DNA from 3 places in the Corallincola spongiicola genome. Region 1 is predicted to be linked to each of the others. Evidence: predicted binding sites of a transcription regulator. Region 1 holds the regulator's gene; each other region holds the start of a gene.

Region 1 (2,275 bases):
CGAGTCAATAGCTGCATACATATCACGATGCTCTGCATTCGCAAAGATCTCTCCACCATTTAGGTGCAGTGTGGCTTCGGCTTTTTGGGTTAATTTCTCAACATTGAGGATCACGTGGACATTGTTGATGTGGTCAAAGTGGCGCTCTAATTTACTAAATTTTCCGTCGACATACTCTCGCAGAGAGTCTGTTACTTCTACATGATGGCCGGTAAGATTGATTTGCATAGACCTCATCCTTATTTAGTTTTATTGCCTGCTATAGCAAGCTTTTTCGCTGATTTGACGGTGGAATAGACAAGGATTCCCGATACTTCGCAATGGTTCTCCGCGCTACCTGAATTCCCTGATCTGCCAGTAGGTCAGCAATCTTGCTATCTGACAAAGGCTTATTAGGGATTTCTGCCGCCACAAGTTTCTTGATTAACGCTCTAATTGCCGTTGAAGAACATTCTCCGCCACTTTCAGTACTGACATGACTGGAGAAGAAATACTTGAGTTCGAAAATACCCCGCGGGGTATGCATATATTTTTGTGTGGTTACTCGAGAGATGGTGGACTCGTGCATATCAACCGCTAAGGCAATATCATTGAGTACCATTGGCTTCATCGCTTCATCGCCGTACTCAAAGAAGTCGCGTTGGAACTGTACAATACAGTTGGCGACCTTGAGTAGGGTGTCGTTACGACTTTCCAGACTTTTGATAAACCACTTCGCTTCCTGCAGGTGGGAGCGTATATATTGACTGTCAGTGGTGTTCTTTACCGTCCGGCTCATCGCTGCGTATTGCTGATTCACTTTCAGCTTGGGTACCGAGTCGGGGTTTAGCTCAACCACCCAACGTCCAGCTTTTTTCATTACCGACACATCGGGGATCACATATTGCTCATCACCGCTGATCACTGCGCTGCCGGGACGCGGATTCAACGATTGGATCACCCGCAGAACTTCACGGAGCTGGTCTTCTTTCAGTTTGGTCTTGCGCATCAATTGGCGATAATCCCGGCTGGCTAGCAGGTCAATATACTGGCCAATAACCTGGCGGCACTCTTTTAGCCAAGGTGTCTCTTTGGCAAACTGATTGAGTTGTACCAGCAGACACTCCTGCAATGTGCGGGCACCTACGCCAATGGGATCGAACAGTTGTACTCGCTTAATGACCGCTTCTACTTCATCAAGTTCGATATCTTCCTGCCCTAAAGAAGTAAGAATATCGTCGGCGGTGACCGTCAGGTAACCCGATTCATCAATCCCATCGATTATCGATGTCGCAATGGCTCTGTCGACATCTGTGAACGGGGTTAATTGCATCTGCCATTCCAGATGATCTTGCAACGACTCTGTGGTTTCGCCTTGATAGGTAAAGTCGGCGTCATCACTGAACGAGGAACCTGAAACGGGCGCTGCTGAAAGGTGGTCATCCCAGGTTGTATCGGTAGGCAGTTCTTCATTGATTTGTTGTTGGTTGAGCGCCTCAGATGTTTCCATGGCTGCATCTTCGCGCTCTTCCGACTGATTATTTTCAGCATTAGCCGTGGTTTGTTCCAGCTTGTCAGTCGCGGTATGGCTTTCACCATTAACTTGCTCACTGGTTTCTTCCGCTTCGTTTTGCTCGAGTAGCGGATTATTATCCAGCGCTTCTTGGATCTCTTGCTGAAGGTCGAGCGTCGACAATTGCAATAGCCGGATTGCTTGCTGCAATTGCGGCGTCATGGTGAGTTGCTGACCTAAACGTAACTGTAATGACGGTTTCATCTACTTCCGTGACATTTAAAATAATGCTGTTGCTGTCATCGTTAATCGGCACTCAAAAGAGCCCGATGTATCAACGCTGGTTACTTACACTATAGCCGGAATTGTTCCCCGAGATATACGTCTCGTACCTTTTGGTCGGCTAACACTTGTTCCGGTTTTCCTTCGGCGATTAACTCTCCGTGGCTAACGATATAAGCATATTCGCACACATCGAGTGTTTCTCGCACGTTATGATCAGTGATCAATACACCGAGACCACGGTCTCTAAGGTGTTGAATAATCTTTTTTATATCTGTGACTGAGATAGGGTCTACGCCAGCGAAAGGCTCATCCAGCAGCACGAACCTAGGTTCCACAGCCAGCGCTCTGGCTATCTCTACTCGACGGCGTTCACCACCTGACAGTGACATACCTAAGCTATCTCTTATGTGAGTGATGCTAAACTCTTCTAGCAGATGTTCCAAGGTTTCCGTGCGCTGTAACCGGCTTAACTCTGGACGGGTTTGCAGTACTGCCATG
Region 2 (2,275 bases), on a different contig from region 1:
CGGTATCGTACTGGGCGAAAACAAGCAGTATTTGGTAAAAAGCCGCTTGTCACCTTTGATGAATAAGTTCGGTTTGGCATCGATGTCTGAGTTGATCCGTCGCTCGATGCAGCCTAGAGAGCGAGAGCTGCGCGCATCAGTGATTGACGCGATGACAACCAACGAAACCTTGTGGTTTAGAGATACCTATCCTTTTGAACTGTTGAAGAATCGTATTCTGCCTGAATATGCTCGTCATCGTGGCCCCGTCAAAATTTGGTCGGCGGCAAGTTCTTCGGGTCAGGAGCCATACTCTATTGCTATGAGTTTGTTGGAATACCAGCAAAATAAGCCGGGGGCATTACCGGGTGGTGGAAAGATACTTGGGACAGACATATCCAATAGCATGTTGGAGCAGTGTAAGCTCGCCGAATATGACTCTTTGGCGTTGGCTCGCGGTTTGTCTCCAGAAAGAAAGCGTATGTTCTTTGAAGCATCAGGCGACAAAATGCGCTTGAATGCGAAAGTGCGAGGCTTGGTCAGTTTCCGTCACTGTAATTTATTGGATAGTTACGCCTTGTTAGGGCGTTTTGATCTGATTTTTTGTCGTAACGTACTGATTTACTTCTCTCCTGAAGTGAAATCTAAGATATTGAAGCAGTTTGCTGGCGCATTGAACCCGGGAGGACACCTGTTTCTTGGCGCGTCAGAGTCGATCACTGGGCTCAGTGATGATTTTGAGATGATCCGTTGTAATCCGGGGATCGTGTATAAAGTGAAGAAGTAGCCTGGTTACTCCCTCAATCTGCTTATCTTAAAAATGCGCCATGGTTGGCGCATTTTTTGTCTGTCCTATTTGTATTGCTTCTTTTGCCTTTCGTGTAAGCGCCAAAAATTCTTTGGCATGACTATTGCTTTTACAATTTCAGTGGAGGAATCGTTATGGCTATTAGTTTTGATCGCGCATTGGGAATTCATCAGCACACTGTCGGTATCCGTACCCAGCGGGCTGAAGTCTTGGCTAGTAATATCGCCAATGCTGATACCCCTCAATACAAAGCGCAGGATATCGATTTTAAGCAGGCATTAGCTAATGCGCAGACGCGGCAGGGCTTTGCCATGGCAAGTACTAATGAGCGGCATTTTAATGTCAATTTGCCGCCGACCGGCGAGCTTAAGTATCGCGTGCCCAATCAACCTGATACGGGCGACGGAAATACGGTTGATATGCAGGTAGAGCGGAATAACTACCTGCAAAATGCCTTGGAGCATCAAGCCTCGCTGACCTTCTTAGGCAGTAAGTTCCGCGGTCTTACTTCAGCAATTAAAGGAGAATAGGCATGAGTCTGTTTAACGTTCTAGATGTCGCAGGTTCAGGAATGAGTGCTCAGTCTATCCGTCTGAACACCACCGCGAGTAACCTCGCTAACGCTGACAGTGTGTCGAGCAGTATTGATACCACTTACCGTGCGCGACATCCGGTATTTGCAGCGCAGTTTGACAGCGCCATGCGCGACCAGAGTGCTGTTCCGGTTGAGGTGAAAGGGATCGTCGAAAGTGATAAGCCACTGATTCGACAATATGATCCTGAGCACCCGATGGCGGATGAACAGGGGTATATCTTTAAGCCTAACGTTAATACCGTTGAAGAGATGGCGGACATGATGTCGGCTTCTCGAAGTTATCAAACCAATGTTCAGATCGCTGATGCGGCAAAGCAGATGCTTAATCGTACGCTTCAGCTCGGCAAGTAAGTCGGGTAAGGAGAGCTAATTGTGAGTGAGATAAGCGGAAGCAGCAATTATATCGATCAGTTGAGTTGGCAAGAGCCGCAAACGGAAATCAGTGATCAACCGAAAGACACCATGTTGTCGCAGGAAGATTTCTTTCAGCTTTTGACTCAGCAGCTGGCGTATCAAGATCCGTTTAAACCGGTTGAGAACGCTGAGATGGTGGCGCAGATGAGCTCGTTTACAACGGCGGAAGGCATCGGTCAACTAAATGAACAGATGACAGGTTTGAACTCCATTATGAGTTCGAGCCAAGCACTACAAGCTTCATCTTTGGTGGGCCAAAAGGTATTGGTACCGACAGGCTATAGCCATAAGACGGATACCACAGGCATTGATGGTGTCGTGAGTTTATCTGCGCCAACAAATAACGTCACCGTTCGCATCGAAGACACCACAGGGCAGGTGGTGCATTCCATTACGATGGGGGCAAAGGAGGCTGGAAATGCCCGCTTTGAATGGGACGGTACAGATGCAAGCGGCAATCAGTTGCCGCAGGGTAATTA
Region 3 (2,275 bases), on a different contig from region 1:
TAACCCAGTAGGTATGCCAATGGTGCTCAGGCCGCAAGACCACCGCCACCCAGTTGGGGGTATCCTGCTGCCAATGACTGAATTCACTGACCAGCTGGACTTCGATATGGGGATGTTGTTGTGGTTCTGAGGCGGCATGAGCACTGCTTAATGCCAACGCGTTGATAACAACAACGAATAGGAACAACCATCTGCTCATCTGTTAGGTACTCTCATTAATCATCTCTATGGGCAATCTGTTGCAGTGCTCAGTGTAGCGCTGACCACTTACCGCTGACTATACGATCCAGACCGATAAAGCGTTCATTTTGTTTCAAGGACGAAACAGTGAACTTGAGAGCACTAGAATGATAGAGGTGCATATGTTTTGGAGATGGAATAAGCCGATCTCCGCGGGCGCATTAAACACTACAGGTTGAGGGCTACTGCATGGTAACTGGGAGAACGATGGTTTTACGTAGAAAATCATCACTTATGTCGCTGCCGCAGAGGGGGCTAGCCACATAATCTATTCATTTATTTATCACTCTTAGTATCGTTTCAGCACAAAGCATGGAGATGTTTTTGTACAAGGCTAAGGCGATAGCAGGTTCATTTTTTTCAAAGAAAGCAATATGTTCAAATTGCAACGATAGCATTTTTACTGGTTCAAGCACGCGGGCTTTGACCCCCGGGCTGCGTTTGAAAAGTAAACCAAATATACCGACAAAATAGGATTGGTAAGATTCCATCACCAATGATTCCGCTGCGCCTCGCTCTTGCCGGTAATAACCGACTTTACCCGAGAGAATGAGGCTTAGCCTGTCAAAGCAAACACCATCTGAAATCAATATCTCACCCGCTGGTATCTCTTCAATTACCGCGTATTTTGCCAACACAACATGTTGCCGGTGGCTTAGGTCTTTGAAGACAGCCAATGAATGCAGCAGATCTATCATTTCGTTTTGTGTCATCGTGACTTTGCCCGAGTTTCTGTTGGCTCGTTATGAAGCTAGAAAACGTTGCTATGTCAAAAGCATAGCCTAATATCTCGCGACAATAATCGGAGTGAAGCAGCATTCTGTTTCGATGGTCGAGTATTGCTTTCTTAACTAGGTTGGACGATGCACTCTAATTGCCCAATCGCAGTGATATAGATCTCGTTGGTTGCACCGTTTGGGGGCGGTGGTTTATCTGTTTTGAACTCTATTTTATTTAATTAACTGTTTTATAGGTGTTTTATTGATTGGCACAGCATTTGTATTAGTATTTGCAGCAGAAGAGTTGATGGCGTTGTTTGCCTTTACTGTTCCGACAATTTGGAAAATAGTTGGCTAGGGTTCCGGCTTGCCTTGCAAGTGTCTGGTCCGAGAGCGAACGACCTCTTTCGAGGTTACACGGCGGGATAAAAGCCCGGGAGGATGAACCGAAGGCAGTGATGCCGTCGTCACCTTCTGCGCAAATAAAAAACGCCAATACGAAAGGGGTACGCTCAATGAAAATCAAAGCCACGGCACTCGCGCTATTACTGCTCGCATCTCCCGCTTCATTCGCTAAAGACAACTTCAAGATCTGTTGGTCCATCTACGTTGGCTGGATGCCTTGGCATTACGGCGAGGCGGAAGGCATCGTCAACAAATGGGCGGACAAATATGACATCGAGATCGATGTTGTGCAGATCAACGACTACGTTGAGTCGATCAACCAGTACACCGCAGGCGCCTTTGACGGCTGTACCATGACCAACATGGATGCCCTGACCATTCCCGCCGCTGGCGGTGTTGATTCTACCGCACTGATTGTTGGTGATTTCTCCAACGGCAATGATGGCGTAGTGCTAAAAGAGGGCGCGTCACTGGCCGACATTAAGGGCCAACAGGTGAATCTGGTTGAGCTGTCGGTTTCCCATTATCTATTGGCGCGCGGTTTGTCGACCGTGGGTTTGAGTGAAAAAGATATTAAGGTGGTTAACACCTCTGATGCGGATCTAGTGGCTGCGTTTACGACGAAAGATGTGACCGCGGTGACTACCTGGAACCCGCTGCTGTCTGAGATCACGACCATGCCGAACGCGGCGAAGGTATTTGATTCTTCGCAGATCCCTGGTGAGATCATCGATCTGTTAGTGGTTAACACCGACACCCTGAAAGAAAACCCTGCTTTTGGTAAAGCCTTGGTGGGCGCCTGGTACGAGATCATGGGTGTGATGAGCACTGATGGCGACGTCGGTGAGAAAGCCCGTTACGCCATGGGAGTGGCTTCCGGTACCGACTTGAAAGGTTACGAAGCACAGCTT

Evidence for each region. Region 1 encodes sigma-54, which starts transcription at its own class of promoters, with help from an activator protein. Its sites were predicted from a motif close to GTTGGCACGNNNNTNGNNT; they were not measured.
Region 2: a site for sigma-54 is predicted at 878-896, ahead of flgB (flagellar basal body rod protein FlgB). Genes of this name have one in related genera too.
Region 3: a site for sigma-54 is predicted at 1,225-1,243, ahead of EXY25_RS14150 (putative urea ABC transporter substrate-binding protein). Genes of this name have one in related genera too.

What each region holds. Positions count from the first base shown of each region.
Region 1 covers NZ_SHLY01000004.1:241,184-243,458, reverse strand. The annotation lists gene hpf (ribosome hibernation promoting factor) at 1-228, opposite strand, end outside; gene EXY25_RS13275 (RNA polymerase factor sigma-54) at 260-1,756, opposite strand; gene lptB (LPS export ABC transporter ATP-binding protein) at 1,846-2,275, opposite strand, start outside.
Region 2 covers NZ_SHLY01000009.1:71,319-73,593, reverse strand. The annotation lists gene EXY25_RS17970 (CheR family methyltransferase) at 1-766, shown strand, start outside; gene flgB (flagellar basal body rod protein FlgB) at 922-1,317, shown strand; gene flgC (flagellar basal body rod protein FlgC) at 1,320-1,733, shown strand; gene EXY25_RS17955 (flagellar hook assembly protein FlgD) at 1,755-2,275, shown strand, end outside.
Region 3 covers NZ_SHLY01000005.1:123,702-125,976, forward strand. The annotation lists gene EXY25_RS14140 (protein-disulfide reductase DsbD family protein) at 1-199, opposite strand, end outside; gene EXY25_RS14145 (cyclic nucleotide-binding domain-containing protein) at 513-953, opposite strand; guanidine-I (ykkC/yxkD leader) riboswitch at 1,303-1,401, shown strand; gene EXY25_RS14150 (putative urea ABC transporter substrate-binding protein) at 1,475-2,275, shown strand, end outside.